2 regions of the Exiguobacterium sp. E4787 genome follow, and region 2 is predicted to be linked to the other one. Evidence: a T-box and tRNA genes for the amino acid it is inferred to sense, from the RefSeq annotation. Region 2 holds a T-box; the other holds one or more tRNA genes.
The links. The T-box of region 2 lies ahead of argS (arginine--tRNA ligase). A T-box ahead of a tRNA ligase gene usually reads a tRNA of that ligase, here a tRNA-Arg.

Region 1 (12,047 bases), on a different contig from region 2:
GCTTGATAGTGCGTGTGGTGTCCTTCATCCAGCATCGTTTGGAAAGCGATGTCCCCTTCTGCCGCTTTCCGTTCGATTAATCGATAGAGCGCCTCAATCCGCAACAGCAGTATGTCCAACAACCCCGCTGTCGCCCCTTCCCAGCCGTAAGCTTTTAAGAAGAACGCGACTCGTCGTTTGTATCTCACATCATCGCGCTCCGCCTCATAGTGGACGACGTCTCCCGACTCGGCTTGATGACGCCGGCTGAGCGGGACGAACGTATAGAGCGCATAGACGATATCCCAGGCACGTGGTCCGGGCGCCGCCAAATCAAAGTCGATGATCCCTGCCACTTTCCTGTCATGGAAAATCGTATTGTAGACGGCGAAGTCGTTGTGGCAAATCACGTCAAACGGTTGTGGCGTATGGTCGAGCGGTTGCCAATCCGATGGCCACGCGACACCCGCTGTCGCGTCATGCAGCCGGCGCATCAATCGAGCGGCGTCTTGAATCGCCTCATCTGACCACATGTAGGCTTTCAACGGATAATCGGCCGTCTCGCCTTCGAGATACGTCAACACCTCTCGGCCCTGTTCATCCACTCCGACAAATCGCGGCACGCCCGATATCCCCTTCGCCTCTAAGTGCGTTAACAATCGATGGATGTGTTCACTGCCGTCTTTCAATGTACGATAGACATGATTCCCTTTTTTATAGACGGTCGACACGTTCCCGCCATGCAATCTCTCCTCTTGCTCATTTGATCGGTCCATCTAATCCCCCCTACTCTTCATCAGTCACGTTCAGTATACCGCAACAAGGGGTACCGATGACCATGAGCCTCGACACGGAGCGTTCGCGCCCCGTCCAAGCGGCACTGTAGATTCCCTGCAGAAAGCATCGCTGCCGCGCGGACAGGCGAATCTCGGAATATACATACACCCATTGTCGAATCCTGCAAGACGATAGATTGGCGCGCGACTGAATCAGACGGTGGGCGACTCCTTGGGGAGAGTGATGCAAGGATGACCCCGTAAAGCGCGCATGCGCTGCGGAGGCATCCGCATCACCCCAGGAAAGCGTCCCACCGTCTGATGAACGTCTGATCCACCAACAAAAAAAACAGGCCCGCACGAGGCGGACCTGAAACAATCAATTATTTTTTGAGGTTGTAGAACGACTTGATCCCGTCGTATTTCGCTACATCGCCGAGCATGTCTTCGATGCGGAGAAGTTGGTTGTACTTCGCGATACGGTCTGTACGCGAAAGCGAACCAGTTTTGATTTGACCAGCGTTTGTCGCAACAGCGATGTCCGCGATCGTCGCATCTTCTGTTTCACCAGAACGGTGTGAGATAACAGCTGTGTAACCAGCTTTTTTAGCCATTTCGATTGCGTCGAATGTTTCTGTGAGCGTACCGATTTGGTTAACTTTGATGAGGATCGAGTTCGAGATTCCTTTTTCGATACCTTCAGCCAATTTCTCAGTGTTCGTTACGAAGAGGTCATCCCCAACGAGCTGAACTTTGTCACCGATTTTGTCAGTGAGCAATTTGAAGCCGTCCCAGTCGTTTTCGTCGCAACCGTCTTCGATTGAGATGATTGGGTACTTGCTTACGAGCTCAGCGTAGAAGTCTACGAGCTCAGCAGTTGTCATTGACTTGCCTTCGCCAGCGAGTTCGTACTTGCCAGTCGACTTGTCGTAGAACTCAGAAGACGCAACGTCCATTGCGAGGTAGATGTCTTCGCCAGCTTTGTAACCAGCTTTTTCGATCGCTTCAAGGATAACTGTGATCGCTTCTTCGTTAGACTTAAGGTTTGGTGCGAAACCACCTTCGTCACCGACAGCTGTGTTAAGACCCATACCAGAAAGAACTGATTTGAGGGCGTGGAATACTTCTGCACCCATGCGGAGCGCTTCGCGGAACGTTGGCGCGCCAACAGGCATGATCATGAACTCTTGGAAGTCAACGTTGTTGTCAGCGTGCGAACCACCGTTGATGATGTTCATCATTGGAGTTGGAAGCGTCTTCGCGTTGAATCCACCGAGGTACGTGTAAAGTGGAAGGCCGAGCTCGTCTGCTGCTGCGTGTGCTGCTGCCATAGAGACACCAAGGATCGCGTTTGCGCCGAGTTTACCTTTGTTTTTCGTACCGTCGAGCTCGATCATTTTCTTGTCGAGTGCGTTTTGGTCGAATACATCGTAGCCGATGAGTTCTGGTGCGATTGTGTCGTTTACGTTAGCAACGGCTTTGAGTACGCCTTTACCAAGGTAACGTGACTTGTCGCCATCACGGAGTTCAACTGCTTCGTGCTCACCAGTAGATGCGCCTGAAGGGACGAGGGCACGGCCGAAACCGCCGTCTTCTGTGAAGACTTCTACTTCGATTGTTGGGTTACCGCGTGAATCCAAAATCTCGCGTGCGTAAATTTCTGTAATCATTGACATGAAAATTCGCTCCTTTTTGTTTGGAAAGTTTTTTTTGAGTTACTTCGTGACGATTGATGTGCCGGTCATTTCAGCCGGTTGCTCTCCACCGAGAAGGTGAAGGAGCGTCGGGGCGAGGTCGCACAAAGCGCCTTCTAGAACTGGTTTCAGTTCCACCCCTTCTTTCGTGACGATACATGGTACTGGTTCCGTCGTGTGGGCCGTCATCGGTGAGCCGTCCGGGTTCGTGACAAGGTCAGCGTTCCCGTGGTCCGCCGTGATGATCGCCGCGCCGCCTTTGGCAATGAGTGCGTCCACTACTTTACCGAGGCATTCGTCGACGACTTCGACAGCTTTCTTCGTCGGTTCGAGCATACCGGAATGGCCGACCATGTCCGGGTTCGCGTAGTTGATGATATACGTGTCATACGTGTCCGATTCGATGCGTTCGAGAAGACCTTCCGTGAGTTCGTATGCGCTCATTTCCGGCTTCAAGTCGTACGTCGCCACTTTTGGTGACGGTACGAGGAAACGATCTTCACCTTCGAACGGTGTTTCTTGTTGTCCGTTCAAGAAGAACGTGACGTGCGGGTATTTCTCAGTTTCCGCAGCGCGGAGCTGTTTGTACCCTTGCGCGGCGAGAGTCTCACCGAGCGTGTTTTTCAAATCTTCTGGTGGGAAGACGATGTCCGAGTCGATTGCATCCGAGAATTTCGTCATCGAGACGAGCAAGATGTTCTCTGGATGTGCGCTCGAAAGTTCGAAGCCTTTGAAGCCGGTCTTCTCTTTGAACACTTTCGCAAGTTCGATCGCCCGGTCCGGACGGAAGTTGAAGAACATGATTGCGTCGTTGTCTTTGATCGTCGCAATCGGCTGACCGTCTTTTTCGATGACCGTCGGTAAGACGAATTCATCCGTCAAGCCGTCTGCATACGACTGTTTAAGAACGTCGACTGCATTCGTGCCGACTTCGCCTTTCGCGTTGACGAGCACGTCGTATACTTTCTCGACGCGTTCCCAACGGTTGTCGCGGTCCATGGCATAGTAACGTCCAGACACGCTAGCGACTTGACCGAGTCCGAGTTCAGCGAGCTTCGCTTCCGTCTGTTCGAGGAAGCCAGCGCCTGATTTCGGATCACAGTCACGGCCGTCCGTGAAAGCGTGAATGTAAACTTTTTCAATGCCGTGGAGTTTTGCGAACTCGACGATGGCGTACATGTGGTTGATGTGAGAGTGAATCCCACCGTCTGAGACGAGGCCCATGATGTGGAGGCTCGAATCATACTTTTTCACATGTCCGGCCAAGTGATTCATCGCTTGGCGGTCGAAGAGTGAACGGTCTTTGATGGCGTTGTTGACGCGTGAAAGTGACTGATAGACGACCCGGCCGGCACCGATGTTCAAGTGACCGACTTCCGAGTTCCCCATCTGACCTTCCGGAAGGCCGACGTACTCGCCTTTCGCGTTCAAGAGCGTATGTGGATACTGCTCCCAGAAGCGGTCGAAGTTCGGTTTGTTCGCCGCAGCGACCGCATTACCGAACGTCTCGTTCCGCATTCCAAAACCATCCAAGATGATGAGGGCGACTGGTCTTGCCATTTAAATCGCCTCCAACAACTTGAGGAACGAAGCAGCTTCAAGTGAAGCACCGCCGACGAGTGCGCCGTCGATGTCTTCTTGTGCCATATACTCCTTGATGTTCTCAGGTTTTACAGAACCGCCGTATTGGATGCGAACCGCAGCCGCCACGTCTTCACCGTAAAGACCTTTTACCACGTCACGAACATATTTGCATGAGCTTTGCGCATCTGCTTCGTCCGCTGATTTACCAGTGCCGATTGCCCAAACTGGCTCATACGCGATGACGAGTTGTTTGACTTGGTCAGCTGAGAGGTCCGCGAGGCCACCTTCGACTTGCGTCTTGATGACGTCTTCGAACTTGCCGCCTTCGCGCTCTTCCAATGTCTCACCGACACAAACGATTGGCGTAAGACCGTGTTCGAACGCTTTTTTCGTTTTGCTGTTGATGAATGCATCTGATTCGCCGAAGTATTCGCGACGCTCTGAGTGTCCAAGGATGACATATGTCACGCCGAGGTCAGCGACCATGGCCGGGCTGATTTCGCCTGTGTATGCCCCGCTGTCTTTGTCGTACATGTTTTGTGCACTGAGTTTCAAGTTCGATCCTTTAGCCGCTTCTACCATTGGGGCCAAGAATACTGCTGGTGCACCAATCGCCGCGTCAACTTTGTCCGTTGACGGGATATTGTTTTTAACTTCCTCTACGAAAGCGACGGCTTCCGAGAGTGTTTTGTTCATTTTCCAGTTACCTGCAATAATCGGTTTACGCATCGATAACCCTCCTCTGTTTTACTTGTCGTTCAACGCTTCGACGCCTGGAAGTTTCTTGCCTTCCATGAATTCGAGTGAAGCGCCGCCACCAGTCGAGATGTGGCTCATTTGGTCAGCAAGGCCGAACTTGGCTGCTGCCGCGGCTGAGTCACCACCACCGATGATTGAGTATGCGTCGCTGTCTGCGAGTGCTTGAGCGACACCTTTCGTTCCGTTGGCGTACTTATCGAGTTCGAATACGCCCATCGGTCCGTTCCAAACGACAAGTTTCGATTCGCGAATCGCTTCTGCGTAAATTTCGACTGTCTTCGGTCCGATATCAAGACCCATGTGATCCGCAGGGATCGAGTCGATATCGACTGGTCCGACGTATGTCTCTTCGCCGAATTCTTTCGCAATGACACAGTCGACCGGCATCAAGAACTTCACGCCTTTGTCTTCTGCTTTTTTCATGAACTGACGAGCGAGGTCGAGCTTGTCTTCTTCAAGGAGTGACGTTCCGACTTCGTGCCCGAGTGCTTTCGAGAACGTGTACGAGAGACCGCCACCGATGATGAGTGTGTCAACGATGTCAAGAAGGTGGTCGATGACCCCAATCTTGTCAGCAACTTTCGATCCGCCGATAATCGCCGTGAACGGACGGTCTGGATTCGAGAGTGCCTTGCCGAGGACTTCAAGTTCTTTCTCCATCAAGAGACCAGCCACCGCGTGGTCCACGTTTTGCGCGATGCCTTCTGTCGAAGCGTGGGCACGGTGAGCCGCACCGAACGCGTCGTTGACGAAGATATCAGCGAGTGCCGCGAAACCTTTCGCGAGTTCTGGATCGTTTTTCGTTTCACCAGGGTAGAAACGGACGTTCTCGAGAACGACGACGTCACCTTCACCAAGTTTTGAAACGGCTTCTTCTGCGACTGGACCGTACGCCTCTTCGACGAGGGGTACTTCTTTGCCGAGAAGTTCAGCGAGACGTGTAGCGACCGGTGCGAGTGAGAACTCGAGGTTCTTCTCGCCTTTTGGACGGCCGAGGTGGCTCGCCAAAATGACTTTCGCGCCGCCGTCGATCAAGTGCTTGATCGTTGGAAGTGCCGCTTGAATCCGCGTTTCATCTTGAATGACGCCATCTTTGAGTGGAACGTTGAAGTCAACGCGGCAAAAGACGCGTTTCCCTTTTACATCGATGTCACGAATAGACTGTTTGTTCATAACCTTCGCCTCCATATGTCGTGCGTGTCAATTTCATAAATAGAGCGGAGAACAATCTCTTGTTTCCGCTCCTATTTGATTCTATTTAGTTCACGAACTTACTTCGCGATTTCAGCGAAGTGCTTGAGTGTGCGAACCAATTGTGCAGTGTAAGACATTTCGTTGTCGTACCAAGAAACTGTCTTAACGAGTTGCTTGTCGCCAACTGTCATTACTTTAGTTTGTGTTGCATCGAAGAGTGAACCGTAAGTGATTCCGACGATGTCAGAAGATACGATTTCGTCTTCAGTGTAACCGTAAGACTCGTTCGCTGCTGCTTTCATTGCTGCGTTGATTTCGTCAACAGATACAGTTTTCTCAAGAACTGTTACGAGCTCTGTGAGTGAACCTGTAGCAACTGGTACACGTTGTGCCGCACCGTCAAGTTTACCTTGAAGTTCTGGGATAACGAGGCCGATTGCTTTAGCCGCACCAGTTGTGTTCGGTACGATGTTAGCTGCTGCCGCACGCGCACGACGGAAGTCGCCTTTCGGGTGTGGAGCGTCAAGCGTGTTTTGGTCGCCTGTGTAAGCGTGGATTGTTGTCATAAGACCTTCGATGATTCCGAACTGGTCTTGGAGAACTTTAGCCATTGGCGCCAAGCAGTTTGTCGTACATGAAGCACCAGAGATTACTGTCTCTGTACCATCGAGGATGTCGTGGTTTGTGTTATAAACGACAGTCTTCATATCACCTGTAGCTGGAGCCGAGATGACAACTTTTTTCGCGCCAGCTTTCAAGTGAAGCTCCGCTTTTTCTTTGTCTGTGAAGAATCCAGTACATTCGAGTACGATGTCAACACCGAGCTCGCCCCATGGAAGTTCTTCTGGGTTACGGTTAGCAAGTGTGATGACTTTCTCGCCGTTTACGAGGAAGTGATCGTCGTGTACTTCAACGTCTCCGTCGAAACGACCTTGAGTCGTGTCGTACTTGAGAAGGTGAGCAAGCATCTTCGTGTCAGTCAAGTCGTTGATTGCAACAACTTCGATTCCTTCGTTTTTGATGATCTCGCGGAATGCCAAACGACCAATACGTCCAAATCCGTTAATACCAACTTTTACTGCCATAGTTAATTTCCTCCTTAGGGTAGAAGCTATTTATTGAAGAGCCAACGGGGGTCAACTCTTTAATAACGAGTTAATAATTCTGTTGCCGCACCTTCGTCTGTGACGAGGATGATGTTCGGCGTGTGTTTCGCATATGCGGCGATCGCCTGTGCTTTCGACTTTCCTCCGGCGACAGCGATGACGGTGTCCATGTCGTCGAGCTCCTCCAATTGGATCCCGACCGTCTTGACCCGGTGCACGATTTCACCTTCCGCGTTGAAATAATATCCGAACGCTTCGGCGACGGCATCGTGCCGTTCGATCATCCGCAAATGCTCTGGTGACGCGTGACGGCGTTTCGCCATCGTTTCCGCCTCACCAATTCCATGTACCACAATTCGCGCCGCTCTAATCATTTCCAGTACATTTTTAATGCTAGGTTCCTCCACCATCCGCTCGAATGTCTCTTGCGAAACCTCGTCCGGAATGTGGAGTAAATGATAGTCGGCATGGGCGCGGTCGGCCATCCGAGAACAGACGGTGTTCGCCTGTAACTCGAGCGTCTCTCCGAGTCCACCGCGTGCCGGCACGAAATGCATCGGCCGTTCTTTTTTATCGGGCGACATCATGGCCGCAACCGATGCCATCGTCGTCCCGCCTGTGACCGCGATGATATTGTCGTCCGGTGCCAGTCTCGCTTTCAGTTGCGTGACGGCGGCCCGACCGATATCTCGCTGGACCCAGAACGTCTCGTCGGAATCACCCGGTACGATGACGACTTGGCGAACGCCTAGTTTGCGCTCGAGTTCTCGTGCAACTTCCGAGATGCCTAGGATCTCTCCCATGACCTCGTGCAAGTCCCGGAGAACGTTTCGGCCCGATTCCGTAAGGGAAATACCTTGAGTAGCGACCATCAATAGACCTTGGTCTTTCAAGAAGTCGACTTCTCGTCTTAGGATTCGTTCCGTCAGCCCGAGGCTTGTGGCCAATGTCCTGCGGCCGATCGGCTGCATCAAACGGACATAATGTAAGATATCGTAACGATGTCGGAGCGTATCGAGCATGTCGGGAACGATTTGCTTCTGAACTTGAATCAGCTGCTGGATCATACTCATTCCCCCTCGACTTAAAGCATGGACAATTTTTGTCCCACTTTTATATTTGCGTCCCACCGCTACGACTTCATCTTATCAATCACCTTTCCGTCTTGCAACCCCTTCAAACGTTTTTTTTCGATGTAAGCGTATACTTAACAAAATCTTCAACTTTACTGTCATCGTATCGACCTTGACTAATGACACGCCCCTCGTGTAAGACGACAGGGATCTCAAACAAGTACTTCGCTTCAAGTTCTTCGTTGCCGGTGATGTCGATCTGCTCGAGCTCGAACGGATAGTCTTCCATGAGCCATTCGAGCATGACGAGCGCCTCCTCGCAGAGCGAACAGTTAGCACGGCGGTATAACGTCAGGACCATGTCAGTCCCCTCCTTTCCATAGTTGTCGTTCCCGCTCTCGCGAGTTTCCAAAACCGAGCGCCTCCCGATAGTTCGCCACGGTCCGTCGTGTCACCGTATAGCCGAGCCTTGCCAGCTCGCGCATGAGTGCGGCATCGCTCAGCGGCGACGTCTCTTGTTGAATCAGTTTGGCGAGTGCCTTCTTCACCATGAACGGCGATTGCCCATGCGTCGCCCGGACGAAAAAGTGACGCCACGCCATCACGCCGCCTTCGGTCGTCACGTACTTGCCTTGAATCGCCCGGCCGACGGTCGACTCGTGCTTGCCGATTTGTTCGGCGACTTCTTTTCGCGTCAACGGGTGCAAGATGAGCTTCCCGTCCAACCAATCGCGTTGGCGTTCGGCGATGACGGCCCATACCAATCGAAGCGTCGCGTTCCGCATCTCGAGCGTCTCATGCCACCATTTTGCCTCGCGATCGTCCCCGACCCGAGCCGCATCGAGCGTCGGGCTGAACCATGTCGTCACGAGCTCACCGTCACGACGGACGACTTCAAGTTCCGGAACGACGTGTTCGGTTCCTTCATATAATAATGGCGTCTTCGGGAGTGTCGCTACGATACGCGTCACCCGTTCGTACTCGGCATCCGAGATGTCGAGTCGTCCCGGGATGTCGTCAAGGTGCGCGTCGAGCGCCTCGAACACGTCCAAGACGAGTGGATCGTCATGTTCAATCGCATGCCGATATTGGCAGTCGTGCTCATTCTTTGCCCCGATCCCTGTCGGTTCTAGAAACAAGAGCGCCTGGCGCGCCGCCTCAATGTCCGCCACATCGACCTCGAAACGATGGGCGAGCACGAAGTCGCTCTCCGGTAGTAGACCGCGATGGTCGAGCGCGAGGACGAGCCGTTTCTGGAGCGAACGCTGGGACTCGGTCCCGCTCCCTTCCTCGATTTGCTCGAACAATCGCTCCTCGAACCCACTAGCCGTATCGGCCACCCATTCGACCGCACCGCTCCCCGTGGCGATGCATGGATTGCGTCGAGCCAATCGGCCGAGCTGAAAGGCGATCGCGGTCCGGTCCGCCTCGAGAATCGGCAGCCGCCGAACCATGTCCTGGGTCAGCTGTTGTGTTTGAAGTTGTTGTTGTTCTTGCCGTTGCATCGGTCACACCCCTCTCGCTTCCTATTGTATCGAACAGCGGGAAATCGCGCTCAAAAAAAAGTGAGCCGAACAGGATTGCTTTTTTAAAAAAACAAATGTATAATAAATCGTGTCAGAGAACATGCACCCGTAGCTCAGGGGATAGAGCACTGGTTTCCGGTGCCAGGTGTCGGGAGTTCGAATCTCTCCGGGTGTATCACAGCAAGAGGTCAGGCATATGCCTGGCCTCTTTTGTCGTTTTAGAATCGTCAAACCGTGGAATAGGTCAAAAACGATGACTATCGTTTGACCAACATTGACTATAGCGGTATGATATGTTTACAACCTACATAAAGGAGGCAGATTCAATGTTAATTCCAACAGTTATCGAACAAACAGGTCGCGGGGAACGCGCGTACGATATTTACTCACGCTTGCTCAAGGACCGCATCATCTTGCTCGGAAGTGCAATCGACGACAACGTCGCCAACTCGATTGTCGCCCAGCTTCTCTTCCTTGCAGCCGAGGACCCAGATAAGGACATCTCACTTTACATCAACAGCCCGGGTGGTTCGATCACTTCCGGAATGGCGATTTATGACACGATGAACTTCATCAAGCCGAACGTGTCGACGATTTGTATCGGAATGGCCGCATCGATGGGTGCCTTCTTGCTCCAAGCCGGTGAACAAGGCAAACGCTTCGCGCTTCCAAACGCGGAGATCATGATTCACCAACCGCTCGGCGGTACGCAAGGTCAAGCATCGGATATCAAAATCCATGCCGAGCGCATCATCAAGATGCGTGAGAAATTGAACCAAATCATGGCTGATAACACAGGCCAGCCGCTTGAAGTCATCGAGCGCGACACAGAGCGCGACTACTTCATGTCAGCTGAACAAGCGAAAGACTACGGTCTCATCGACAAAGTCATGACGCGTTAATCCAAAAGTGCCTTTCCCGACTTCGGGAAAGGCACTTCTTTGTTATTGGACGGGCAACCAAATTTCAATCAAGTCGTCGGCTCCGTCTTGTCCATGAATATAGCGCTCAAAATCGAGTGCATCTCGCAACGTTACATCCGGCAATGCTAGAAGTTGATTATATGTCGTAGGGATAGCTGGAATTCCCCCTTCGACCGTGGCGACAAGATACCGTCCTGCCGACAGTTCAACCTGTCTTCCGTCTTTACCTGTCACAGGATTAGTCATCCCTGCTAAATAGGCTTCTTCTTTCGCTAAACAGATGCCATATGATTCGTCTGTTGTCAGCTCTGGTTGCAGTTTTTCCCAAACGAATGGGATTTTGGTGAGTTCGGATACATAGCCGTTTACGATTTTCGGTTGGTCCCACTTCTCATAACGTACTTTCATTGAATCTCCCCCTGTTTGCATCCATTTAATTTGTTGCTCGACTTGTCGCAACGCCTCGATCTCACGTTGAACCTCATCAAGTCTGCTGTCGAGTAACCCGCTCACACTTTCTGCCGCTTGAATTTGTTCGAGCGAGATGCCCATTTGACGTAGTAACTTGATTTCGTTCAGGCGCCTTATTTCTTCCATCCCGTATAACCGATACTGATTCTCTAAACGAGTCGGTTGGACAAGTCCTTTTGCTTCATACCATTTGATTGCTTTAGTGGACAACCCCGTTAGATGGACCACTTTTCCGATTTGAATCATTGGCGTTCCCCCCTTCTCGTTTATCATAAAGCCGGCCGTAGCGGACAGGTCAACATCTTTATTCTTTGACCTCGACCCCGAATACATAGCGGCTATCGCCTTGCGGCCAATCCCCGCCCGTCTCGAATACATAAACGCCCGGCTCGTCTGGCACGACCGGTTCAGCCGGGACAAGTTCCCCATCGACGAGTTGATGGAACGAGGCGTTCGACGGCTCGGCGTGGAACTCGACATCAATCTCGGCACCCGCTTCGACCGGCACGAGCTGCAGGTCATCCGCCTCCGGCAAACCGTGGTCCTCGCATACCGCCTCGCCCCCATCCGACCAACAGTACGTCGACTGTTTCACTTCCGCGGTCACGGTTCCGACCCGGACCGTCGGGAGCGGTGGTTTGACCGACGTCCCCGACTTCCAAAACGAGGTGGCGTATAAAATCCCGCCGACCACGAGCAACCCAATCACGACAATCCATAATACTTTTCGTCTCAACCCGCTCATCCCCTTTGTACGTCTATTCCCCGTTCCACGAAAAAAACGACCCACTTCCGCGAGTCGTCCCGTTCATTTCGGGCGTCGGAGCCCTTTCATCATATAGCCGCCTTTGAAGTCGATTGGATCGAAAGCAACGAGAAACGCTTTCGGTTCATACTCCTCGACCATTTGGCGCAAATCTTTCATCCGTGTCCGCGCTGCCAAGACATCGAGACGATAGCGG
Region 2 (12,047 bases):
CATCGCTGGTTCCACACCCATGCGTTGACGGTCGCCTTGCAACTCGTCGCGGCAAACAACATCAAGGAAGACGCGAGCGATTTACTGTTGCACGGGACGTTCGCCCATCTGCTCGCCATGCAACAGGCGGCAACGGCAGCGGCGACCGTGGCTATCATTTCGAGTACATCTTCGAGCGACTAAAAAAGAAGGGTTTCCCCTTCTTAACTAAATAAATACCAACTGAGACAACCGAGCACGAACACCGAGTTGGCGATTTCGACAATCCCGATCTTCATGATGGGGATCTTTTTGCCGTAGAACGCGACCGCCCGGACGAGACTCGGCACGTAAGCGAGTGCCAAGACCGGATAGCCAAACGCGATGAAGATGGCGACGAGCAAAAAGTGATACCCCCATGATACGTTCCGATAAAACAAGCTCTTCTTCTCCCGAATCATCGTTTTGACGAAAAAGATACTTCCGAGGAAATATAAGTACGGCAAAGCGAACATCCACACTATCGTCCCATCCAAGATGCGCGCCCCGAGATAATAGCTCGCCATCCCGCCGATACAAAATGAGGTGACGGCGCTGACGTCGTTCCAGACGTTGCGCTCATCCTTAATTTTGGCAAAATAGGCGTTGATGAGACCGAATGGAATCATAGCAAGGACAAACCAGACAAGACGCCACTCGGACAAAAACACCGGGATGGTAGCTACAATCGCAACCGTCAAATACGTCACGACCGTACGCAACAGCTCTTGTGACTTCTTCCGTTGCTTAATGTATTGGAACAAGAAAAATGTACCCATATAAACGAACAACCAGGCGATGGCGAACGGGATGTGCGCGAGCGTCCACCCTCCGACAATGCCGCCGAGTAAGAACGGTAAAATCAGCATCGACCAAGCGCCGTGCTGTTTTGGAATCATCCATTTCATGTGACTCCCTCCTTCTATGTGTAGTGTAGAAGAAAGATGACTGTAAAACTGTGATAAATTTTACAAAACAAAAAACGATCTCACGCGAGATCGTTTTTTGTTTTTAGTTTGGTCACACTTGGTACGGCTACTTCGACCACGTCTTCCGTCAACATCTTCGTGACGACACGACCCGCGATTGAGACCGCGAGAAGCGTATAAAGCGCGTTCGACAGCGGCAAATAGATGAGCGAAATCGCCAAGACGATGACATCAAATATGATGAGAATCGTCCCGACCGATACGCCGGTCCATTTCGATAGGCCGAGTGCGAATAAATCGTCGCCCCCGGTCGCCCCGCCCGATTTCAAGACGAGACCGAGACCGTAACCAGTCACAATCCCGCTCGCGATGGCGGCGAACAACGTCGCCGGCCACACTTGGATATCGAACGTGAGTAAATCCAACCGATCCCACATGGCGTAGCTGAGCGACAGTGACGCCGCGGCAAGCACGGCTTGCCCGACGAAGCGCCAGCCTTTCCACCAAAGGGCGATTAAAAAGAAGGGGATATCGAGTACGATCATCGAGATCGCCGGATCGATATCAAATAAATAGCGGCCGAGCAATGCTAGCCCGACGAAGCCCCCTTCTGCCAAACCAAACTGTTCATTCAAATAATAATAACCGAACGCCATGATCAGCGTTCCGAGCACTATGGTAGCAACTCGTTTCATTCCGATTGTCCTCCCCGTTTTCAACGGAGAGGAGGATCCTCAGTCGTAGCCGCGGTTCCATCTGTTCCATCTCCGATCTTCCGTTTGTTGATTTTTACATTGATGTCGCTTGTAAAAACTCAACGCTAGAAGTCCGGTAATTGAAACAGAGGCCATGTCCTCTCGGTATCCATAAAGACCTTCCTTTCCCAAATTGCGCGTAATCATGAAACTATTTTAACACATTTTCACGACTATTTCATTAAATGTATATTTAGTGTAGATTACGTTTCGGTAAATCTTTCTTACCGAACCACCACCAGTTCCAGTCCCCAAGCAGTTTCATCAAGGACGGGACAAGTAAAATACGGATGATTGTCGCATCGATAAAAATCGCGAGCGCGATGCCGACACCGAGCTGTTTGATCGGACTAACACCGGTAAAAGCGAACGCCCCCGTGACGACAATCATGATGACTGCGGCCGACGTGATGATTTTACTCGTCTTGGCGAGTCCCATCTCCGTCGCGTAATCGTTATCCCCGGTCTCCCGATAATATTCCTCAATCCGCGAGACGAGAAACACCTCGTAGTCCATCGATAGGCCGAACACGAGCGAGAAGATGAACACCGGGGTCAAGATACTGATCGTCTCGGCATCGTACACGTAGCCTGATTCGAAGATGATGACGAGCAGACCGAACGTCGCCCCGAGACCGAGCACGTTCATGATGATCGCCTTAATTGGAATCAAGACTGAGCGGAACGCCCACATGAGAATGACCATCGTCGCCAAGATGACAGTCACGACCGCATACGGGATGCTGTCATAAATCTCTTCATAAATTTCTTCGTTGAACGCGGCTGGTCCCCCGACGTCAAAACCGCTCTCGCGCCAATCTCGGACGAACGCTTGCGCGTCTTTATCACTCGGCGGGACGTTGAAACTAACGTTGACGAGGGCAAGGTCTGTATTCCCTTCAAGCGTGACGAGACGTTCGAACGCCTCGAGTTGCTCTGGTGCCGCTTCAGCGAGTTGTTGGAATTCGGCTGGTTCGAGACCGGATGCCGTCAAGAACGTCGTGACGTTGTCGACAATCGGATCCTCGGATAGCTCATCGGTGAGTGCGGTCAATTCATCGAGAATCATCGAATCGGTCAAGTCATTCGTCTCAAACAAGAGCACCGCATCGGTCGACGTCTCCCCGAACACGTCGTCCCACCGCTCAAGGGCGGCCCGCGACTCGTACGAGGTCGGGAGTGCATCGGCGTCCGGGATGTTCAATTCGAGGTCACGGACGAACCAGAGACTCGGTAGTAACAGCAAGAGCGCGACGAGTGTCATCGTGACGGGACGTCTCATGACGAAACGGGCCAACTTCTGCCACCGTACTTCAGAACGCGTCTCATTCGTTTTGATAAGACGCCCTTTATTGATCGCATCTCCGACGATATATAAGGCGGACGGCAACAGCGTGAGCGCCGATAAGACCGCGCCCGCCACCGCAATCAGCGCACCGAGCGCGATGGCTTGGAACACGTCGACTTGGATGAATAGCAACCCGGCCAGTCCGACGAACACACAAAGCCCTGAGAACAGAATCGAACGTCCGGCCGTCGCGACCGTTCGGACGATGGCTGCCTCTCGCGACTTCCCATGTGCGAGCTCTTCCCGGTAACGGTTGACGAGCAATAGGGAAAAATCGATGCCGAGCGCGATGGCGATCATCGCGACCGCATTCAAGACGAAAATGGATAGTTCCATCGTCTGGGCAAAGAAGAACAACGAGCCGGCAGCCACGATGAATGTAATCAATCCAACGAATAATGGCATGACCGCGGCGAGCGGCGTCCCGAAGACGAGCAAGAGGACGAGCAACGCGACCGGGATTCCAATCAACTCGGCCCGAATCAAGTCATTCTTCGACGCTTCATTCAAGTCATCCGCGAAGACCGGCTCTCCGGTCAATCGCACGTCTGTATCCGTATCTCGAATCAAGGCGTTGCGAACGTCATCGATTGACGCCTCGGCCGTATCGTAATCCTCGAACTCGAGCAATAAGTAAGCTGCGTCCCCTGAGCGGGCATCGGGATTCTCGGCTGGCGTGATCACGCCGTCGATTCCATCGACGTCAATCAGTCGATCCCGTTGCTGCTCGATGACCGTATCAAGGTCCCCACCTTCCAACAAGACGATCATCGAGGCCCCGGCCCGGTCGAACCGGTCGTTCAACGTATCTTCCACTTGGGCGAAGCGCCCGTCTTGAATCGCAAATCCATTGCCGCGCAGTTCACTTGGCAACTGTAATCCGAAATATACCGATACCGCGAGCAATACCGTCCAAATCAACACGACAGCGTAGCGCCATCGGACTAACGCTTGTCCTAATCGTTCCATCCCTGTCCACTCCTCTCCATCTAAGAAGACTGTTCCCGTTTTTAGACGAGATTCTGTAAGCCTTCGTAAAAAAATCCTGAACCATGCCCTGGTCCAGGATTGTCAACGCTCGAACACTTGCAGCCAACTATGGCAGAAGCGACGCGGCGTCGATAGGACGACAAGTCTGTCGCCCGGCTCGTCCAATAAGACGACTTTCAACAATTCGGTCTCGGCACATACTTCTGATGAGAACACTTCACAATCGCGCTCAAACAGTTGGAACGATGTCATCGAGGTGATAGCAGTCGTCACACCCATTTGATCGACGATGACCAAGTCACGGTCACCCCCGTATGAAATCTTCCAACGCGCGCCCGCTTCGACGTCCTCGACCATGAACTGTTGATTCCGTTCATCGTACAAGGTCACGAGGCCAGGTGCCGTGAATCGTTCGAAATCATAGGTCGATTGATATGCGAGTTCGATGATGTTCCCGAACTCCGGGATTTCCTCGTAACGGCTATACCGAAACGTGTGATCGTTCAAGTTCAAGGCGACGATATCTGATTCGGCCGAGTACAAATACAAATCGTCCCCTGACCAGTAATGCAGGTTACTGAACCAATCGTCATGGAACGTCCGTGGAATTGGGTGACGTTCCATCGTCCCGTTCGTCAAATCCATGACTCCGTATGTCTGCAAATCTCGAAATAGCGCGACGGCTCTTCTACCATGTGGTTCAATATATAGTGCGCAAGGTGCCCATTTCCACTCGAGTTCCCATCGGATTTGGAATGTCTCGTCAAAAAACAGAAACCCGGTTTGCGCCAAATACAACATCCATCCTCCACCAACGCGCTCTAACCATTCAACCGTTTCATGAAATTGATAGTCTGCTACTTGTTTGTACATTTGATCACTTCCTAGTTTCAGCTTAGCAACGCACGACGCATTTTTCGATTTTGAATGTGTTCACAGAACACATTCTCCATCTGTCCGCTTTTCCTGTATACTGGCAGTAGCGTACCGTAATCGGAAAGGAGGAACCCTCATGCGCCCACTTCAACTCTCTCCCGAGACGGCGGTTGAGCTTGCCAAAAAGCTAAACGTCCCACTCGAGGAACTCATGCATATGCCAAAACACATCATCGTCAAAAAGATGATGGAGCTCGAGGCAGCCAAAACTGAAACGAACGAGGAAAAGGAGACGGAATGACGTCTCCTTTTTTCGCGCTTACTTTTGTTTCGGTTTCCGTTTTTTCGCAACATACCAGAGACCGAGGATAGCCAAGGCAGCTCCACCGGCGACCGCATATTTGCTGTAATCCGGACGGCGTTCCGTCACGACGAGTGTCGATAACGGCGCGACCGTGACATGCCGCTCCTCGAGGAGACGTGGTGCCGTCAAATTGACGGTGTGATCTTCGACATGGACCTCGAACTTGCCGGACGGTAGTTTCACCTCGACCGCTTCTTCGAGTCCGTTATGGTATACGAGATGGCGTTCGACGTAACCTTCGACGTGGCGACTCAGTTCAAAGGCGATGACGCCCTCGTCTTCATCGAAGAAACGTAAATGTTTACGAATCTGTTCCGCGTTCTCAAGACGGAACAACGGATATTGTTTGCGCAGGCTGATCAAGCCCTTCACGTATTCGACGCTCGGCGTCTCTTGCTCGGCTCGCGTCCAATCGAGACGGTTGACGACCTCACCCGAATTGAAACTGTTCTCGTCCCCGTCTTTCGTGCGGAAGAACTCTTGACCGCTATGCAGGAACGGGATGCCTTGACTGAGCAACACAATCGATGTCGCGAGACGATGCCGGCGGCGGCGTGTCGTCTCATCGTCGTCCGGATTCGTTACGGCCAGTTTGTCCCAAAGCGTCAAGTTGTCATGGCACTCGACATAGTTCACGACTTGGTTCGGTTCGTCAGCAAAGCTTTGGCTCGTGACTGCACCGGCAATCCCACGTTTGACGTCCGCCGTCATATCCGCGTTGCCGCTGATCCAACCTGGCAAGTCTTCGATGAACACATCCCCACGGACACCGTCACGAATCGCGTCGTTGAACTGGGCGATGCGCGGCATCTTGTGGGCGTTATGTTGGTTCGCTTTTTTACGGAACGGAAGCGGTGTGTCGAGATCCCAGCCTTCTCCGGTCACGAGAATCGATGGGTCGACGCGATCGAGCGCCCTGCGGACCTGGTTCATCGTCTTGACGTCATGAAGTCCCATCAAATCGAAGCGGAAGCCATCAATCATGAACTCTTTCGCCCAATACGACACACATTCGACGATCAATTTGCGCATCATCGCCCGTTCGGACGCCGTATCGTTCCCGCACGCCGAACCGTCGGCGAGCGTACCGTCCTCGTTCAAGCGGTAATAGTAGTCCGGTACGAACTGTCCGAGCGGCGTCGTCAATGCATCATACGTATGGTTGAACACGACGTCCATGATGACACGGATGCCACGATCGTGAAGTGCTTGAATCATCGCTTTCAACTCGATGATGCGAGCGGCCGGATCATCCGCTGAGGAAGCGTATGAGCCTTCGACGGCAAAATAGTGGACCGGGTCATAGCCCCAATTATAATTCGCCTCACTCTCGCGTGACTCATTCACTGAACCGTAATCGAAGAACGGCATGAGTTGGAGATGCGTGACGCCAAGCCCGGTAATATAGTCGAGACCCGTCGGATAACCCGTCGGTGTCTTCGTTCCGACTTCGGTCATCCCGAGGAATTTCCCGCGATGCATGACACCACTGTCCGGATGACTCGTCAAATCACGGACGTGCGCTTCATAGATGACCGCTTCTTGTGACGAGTGGAAGAGCGGACGTTCTTTGACCCAATGGTCTGGGTTGAGCGTAGATGGGTCGAGCAGACACCCGCGCTTCCCATTGATCCCGACGACTTTTGCATACGGGTCGAGCGATTCGATACGTTTCCCAGCTACGACCGCCTCGAACACATAAAACTGACCTTCAAACAAAGCACGATCGAGTTCGATGACCCACGTCCCTTTCTCGGCCCGTTCTAACGACAACCGTTCGAACTTCCGCGCTCGCGGTGTCCGGTATAGTTTTACCGTCATCTCTTCGGCAACCGGTGACCAGACCCGCAACCGGATGAGGTCACTTTTAAACGTCACCCCGAGGTCTTTGCCGTGATATGCCATATGGTCTAAATCTACATTTGTCTGTTGATCGATAGTATGTTCCATCTCTTTCACTCCTTCACTACTTCAAATCTGCTATCATTATAACAAAACCCTTGTAAAGGATGGATGAAACATGGCAAAAGACAATTCTTTTGATATTGTGTCAGAAATGAACCTCGAAGAAGTGAAGAACGCGATTCAAATCGCCGAGAAAGAAATTTTGAACCGTTACGACTTTAAAGGTTCGAAGAGTGAGATGTCACTCGATAACGGCGACCTCGTCCTCGTCTCAGATGACGACTACAAACTCGAGCAATTGAAAGACGTCATGATCACGAAATTGATTAAACGTGGCGTACCGACGAAAAACCTTGATTATCAAAAAGTAGAACGTGCGCTCGGCGGCACAGTGCGTCAACGCGTCAAATTGAAGAGCGGCATCGATAAAGACGATGCAAAAAAAATTAACAACGCCATCAAAGAATCAAAACTGAAAGTGAAGTCGCAAATTCAAGACGATCAAATCCGTGTGACAGCCAAGTCGCGCGATGACCTTCAAGCCGTCATGCAGCTCGTCCGTGAGCTCGAATTGTCCGTCGATGCCCAATTCACAAACTACCGATGAAACTCGCCATCATCAGTGACCCACATGGTTCGTTTGATGATTTGAAAGCCGTGCTCGAGTCGGTCCTCCGCGAGACGGAGCACATCCTTTGCCTCGGCGATCTGTACGAGTGTCATATCGGTAAGAAACGGCGCAACGAGCGCTTCCATGAAGTGTCCGATGTCGTGACGTACGACCCTGACTACGAGGCGCTCCTCACCTTCCCTAGCCTGCGCGGCAATCAAGAAGAGCGGATTGACGAAGTGCTCGTGGTGTCGCATCCGGTCAAGACACGAATCGCCTTATTACCGGAGCAGACGACGCTCGATGAGGCGCTATTCTTGCATGGACACCAAGTGAAATGGAGTCCGGACTGGGAACCGCTTGTCGAGAAAGGGAAGTATCCGCTCGTCTTTATCGGACACAGCCATATTCCGGGGATTTACCGGAAAGGTCGCTCGATTCCCTGGGAAATCGGGAAGCCGTTCACCTTGAAGAAAAAACGGTACGTCATCAATGTCGGCGCCGTCATCTTCGACCGGGAATGGTGTCTGTATGATACAAAAGCCCGGACGGTCACACGCATGAAGGCATAGGAAAAGGGACCCCCTCAAAAGGGTCCCTTATTTGTGCTTACATTTCTTCTGGAGCTTGAACACCGATCAAACGGAGTCCTTCCGTCAATACGATCGTCACCGCTTTGACGAGGGCGAGACGTGATTGTTTGCCTGCATCTTCTTCGAGGACACGGACATGACCGTAATACTTGTTGAACGCTTGCGCCAAATCGAGCACGTAACGGCTAATGATTGATGGTTCGCGACGTTCATGGGCACGTGTGATGACGTGTGGGAACGCGTTGAGCATCGTCACGACGCCCCACGTGTGGTCGTCGTTTGCGCCAGTGAACGTCGAGCCGTCGTAGTTACCTTTACGAAGGAGCGAGTTCGCACGCGCGTTCGTGTACTGCACGTACGGGCCCGTCTCGCCTTCGAATTTGAGCATGCTATCGAGGTCGAACTCGATGTTGTTGATGCGTTCATTCTTCAAATCGTGGAAGATGACCGCGCCGACACCGACCATGCGTGCCACGTCGTCCGCGTTCGCAAGTTCCGGATTCTTCTGAGCGATGTTCGCTTGTGCTTTCTCGATTGCTTCTTTGAGCACTTCCTCGAGCAAGACGATGCGACCTTTACGTGTCGACATCTTTTTCCCTTCTTGCAAAATCAAGCCGAACGGCACGTGATGCATGCCATCGACGAAGTCATAGCCGAGCTTGCGCAGGACTGAGAACAGTTGTTTGAAGTGAAGCGCCTGCTCGCCGCCGACGACGTAGTTCGCCTGGACGAAGTTGTACGTCTCATGACGATAGACGGCAGCTGCCAAGTCGCGTGTCGCATAAAGCGTCGCGCCGTCTTTCTTTTTAATCAAACATGGTGGCAAGTTCTCATCTTCAAGCGAGACGACCATCGCCCCTTCACTTTCGACGAGAAGGTTTTTCTCTTCGAGCATGGCGACAACACGATCCATCTTGTCGTTATAGAACGCTTCCCCGCTAAAGCTGTCGAATTCGACACCGAGGAGGTCGTATACTTTTTGGAACTCTTTGAGTGATTCGTCACGGAACCACGTCCACAGCTCAGTCGCTTCCTCGTTGCCGTCTTCAAGTTTCTTGAACCACGCACGGCCCTCATCTTCAAGTTCCGGTCGAGTCTTCGCTTCTTCGTGGAAATGGACGTAGAGCTTCAAGAGCTCAGCAATCGGATGTGCCCGGACCGCTTCCTCGTCGCCCCATTTTTTATAGGCGACCATCAGTTTACCGAACTGTGTGCCCCAATCTCCGAGGTGGTTGATGCCGACGACGTCATAGCCGTTTTTACGGGCGATTTGGTTGATGGCATTCCCGATCACCGTTGAACGAAGGTGTCCCATCGAGAACGGTTTGGCGATGTTCGGTGACGAGAAATCGGTGACGATTGTCTCGTTGCGTGTCGCATGCGTCGCATAGTCCGCTTGTTCATCGAGCACCGTGTTGATGATTTCTTGTGAGACGACGTCACGGCTCAAGAAGACGTTCACATACGGGCCGGCCGCCTCGACTTTCGTGAACAACTCATCGTTCAAGTCGTTTGCGATATCCGTCGCGATCATGACCGGTGCTTTACGATAGGCTTTCGCAAGTTGGAAACACGGGAAAGCAAGGTCCCCGTGTGCCTCATGTTTCGGTTTTTCAATCAATGCTTCAATCTGGTCGAGCGTCAACTCGTCCCCGATGACACGGGACAAGGCTTCCGCATATTTGCGTTCATAACTCATTCTAATTCCTCCTTATCATTTGTTCATAAAAAAAACGCCCTTTGCACAGATGCAAAGAGACGGGATGGCCCGCGGTACCACTCTTCTTGCCTGCTTGACGCAGACCGCTTTATCGGTGATAACGGGGGTCCCCCGGCTACGCCTACTCAAGTTCGGATAGCATCTCAAAAGTGCGTTTCGCGATGTTTGTCAGCCTAGGCTCTCACCAATCCCTAGGTCGCTTTGTTGACGGAACGATCGTTACTCTCTTTTTCATCGACTTTCGTCTATGTGGTTGAAAAGCAATTTCATTATAGAGGATATTTCATATAGACTCAATGCTAGAATTCCGCCATTATGGTGGATAGGCAGGACTCGGGCGTGATTGTGCCGAATCTTCTACCATACATAATTGAATTTTTCCCACATAGGAGGGAACCATGAACCATTTCCGCAAGATGTCCGTCCTCGGTTGGAGTATTTGGAGTATGCTATTCAGTTTGACCCTCATCTTGTTCGCTACAGGCGTATTAAACATGCCGGCCATCGAGCCGTTACCGTTCATCTTGATTGCGTTGCTCGTCATTACTTTTCAAATGGACTCCATTGAACGGAAAGGCGTCTACTTTACCTTTTCAGAAAGTATCGTCTTAATTATTTTTTTATTCTTTGATTTTGAGACAGCGCTGTTCGTCAATCAGATTGGACTACTCGTCTTCCAGTTCGTCAACTTGAAACCGCGCGTCGCGCTTCGACGGTTCCGTTTTACGTATCCGTGGAACGCCATCACGTCGTTTTTGGAAATCGCCATCCCGGCCAGCGTCTACTTGGCACTCGGTGGTGTGACCGGTCTCGGTTTTTATTCCCAAGATTCGTTTCTGCCGCTTGCCGGCTTGATTGTGGCCATCATCTTAAACACGGTCGTACAAAAGTATCAAGTCGATTGGTGGTTCCGTGTCGATATCCCGGTCCGCGACTTTCTAAACATCGCGTTTTACACGTATATCGTCAGTCTCGTCTTCATTTTAGCAGCCTCGCTCTTCCGTGAGACGAACTTGCTTGTCGTCAGCAGTATCGCCGCCGCACTCACCTTCTTTATTAAGCGGCTCATCATCCAGAAAGGTCGGCAAGACGCCTTCAAATCGTTGATTGAACAATATGATGAGGCAAAAGAAGCCGTGTCGTTGTCACAAAGCGAGGCGCAAGCGATTGAGGTGTTCCTCAGTCAATGTGAACGACTCAACGAGTACGACGAAGGGTTCGTCGAGTTCAAACTGTTCGATCGCACACTTTACTTTGATTTAAAGACGCGCCAGCCGATCGATCGCCACGTCGTCTTTGATTTACTCGATGCAACCTATCCGAACGAAGCCTCGGTCGAGTATGAGATGCGCTTTGAATGGGACGCCCCGTTATCGAACGAGTTCGATGAAGACTATCATAGCTTCATCTCGGTCCGTTCCGAGGAAATCGAAGGCATCCGCACGTGGCTCGTCATGACCGGCGAGCACGTCTATGGCTATCCGCCCATCATTCAACGTGAGATTGTCAAACTGCTCAAATCGTTCAATCGAACGATCAGTCGTTGTCATGAACGCGACCGCCTCTATACCGAGAGCCGGACGGACAGCTTGACGTTGCTTGCCAATGCACGGGCTTTTTATGAATACGGGATTCAACAAATCTCGGACGGCTCGATGTACCCGATTTCCGTCGCAATGCTCGATATCGACTTCTTCAAAAAAATCAACGACACGCACGGTCATCAAGTCGGAGACAGCGTGCTCCAAGAGTTTGGTCGCCGCATCCGCCAAGTGCTCCGCACCGATGATTTCGCAGCCCGTTATGGCGGCGAGGAGTTCATCTTGCTTTTGAACCGATGCGATGTCGAAGCCGCCGTCGAGATTGCCGAGCGCATCCGTCAACAAATCGAAACCAAACCATTCCACGTTGACGGAATCGATATCCCAGTGACCGCCTC

Region 1: it has a tRNA-Arg gene. The T-box ahead of argS (arginine--tRNA ligase) is inferred to sense a tRNA for this amino acid. The anticodon was not compared.

The regions. Positions count from the first base shown of each region.
Region 1 covers NZ_JACSLY010000005.1:9,595-21,641, forward strand. Annotated here, with positions in the region: gene KNP80_RS07150 (phosphotransferase) at 1-755, opposite strand, end outside; gene eno (phosphopyruvate hydratase) at 1,139-2,431, opposite strand; gene gpmI (2,3-bisphosphoglycerate-independent phosphoglycerate mutase) at 2,471-4,009, opposite strand; gene tpiA (triose-phosphate isomerase) at 4,010-4,762, opposite strand; gene KNP80_RS07170 (phosphoglycerate kinase) at 4,781-5,965, opposite strand; gene gap (type I glyceraldehyde-3-phosphate dehydrogenase) at 6,064-7,071, opposite strand; gene KNP80_RS07180 (sugar-binding transcriptional regulator) at 7,131-8,159, opposite strand; gene KNP80_RS07185 (glutaredoxin family protein) at 8,269-8,526, opposite strand; gene KNP80_RS07190 (RNA polymerase factor sigma-54) at 8,528-9,670, opposite strand; tRNA gene KNP80_RS07195 (tRNA-Arg) at 9,794-9,866, shown strand; gene clpP (ATP-dependent Clp endopeptidase proteolytic subunit ClpP) at 10,018-10,593, shown strand; gene KNP80_RS07205 (MerR family transcriptional regulator) at 10,636-11,331, opposite strand; gene KNP80_RS07210 (hypothetical protein) at 11,390-11,830, opposite strand; gene KNP80_RS07215 (DUF2179 domain-containing protein) at 11,894-12,047, opposite strand, start outside.
Region 2 covers NZ_JACSLY010000010.1:41,002-53,048, forward strand. Annotated here, with positions in the region: gene KNP80_RS11885 (DUF4003 family protein) at 1-183, shown strand, start outside; gene KNP80_RS11890 (YwiC-like family protein) at 204-926, opposite strand; gene KNP80_RS11895 (YitT family protein) at 1,007-1,642, opposite strand; gene KNP80_RS11900 (MMPL family transporter) at 1,896-4,019, opposite strand; gene KNP80_RS11905 (hypothetical protein) at 4,122-4,913, opposite strand; gene KNP80_RS11910 (YycC family protein) at 5,053-5,217, shown strand; gene pulA (type I pullulanase) at 5,236-7,230, opposite strand; gene KNP80_RS11920 (YajQ family cyclic di-GMP-binding protein) at 7,301-7,792, shown strand; gene KNP80_RS11925 (metallophosphoesterase family protein) at 7,789-8,367, shown strand; gene argS (arginine--tRNA ligase) at 8,405-10,087, opposite strand; T-box leader at 10,140-10,352, opposite strand; gene KNP80_RS11935 (GGDEF domain-containing protein) at 10,507-12,047, shown strand, end outside.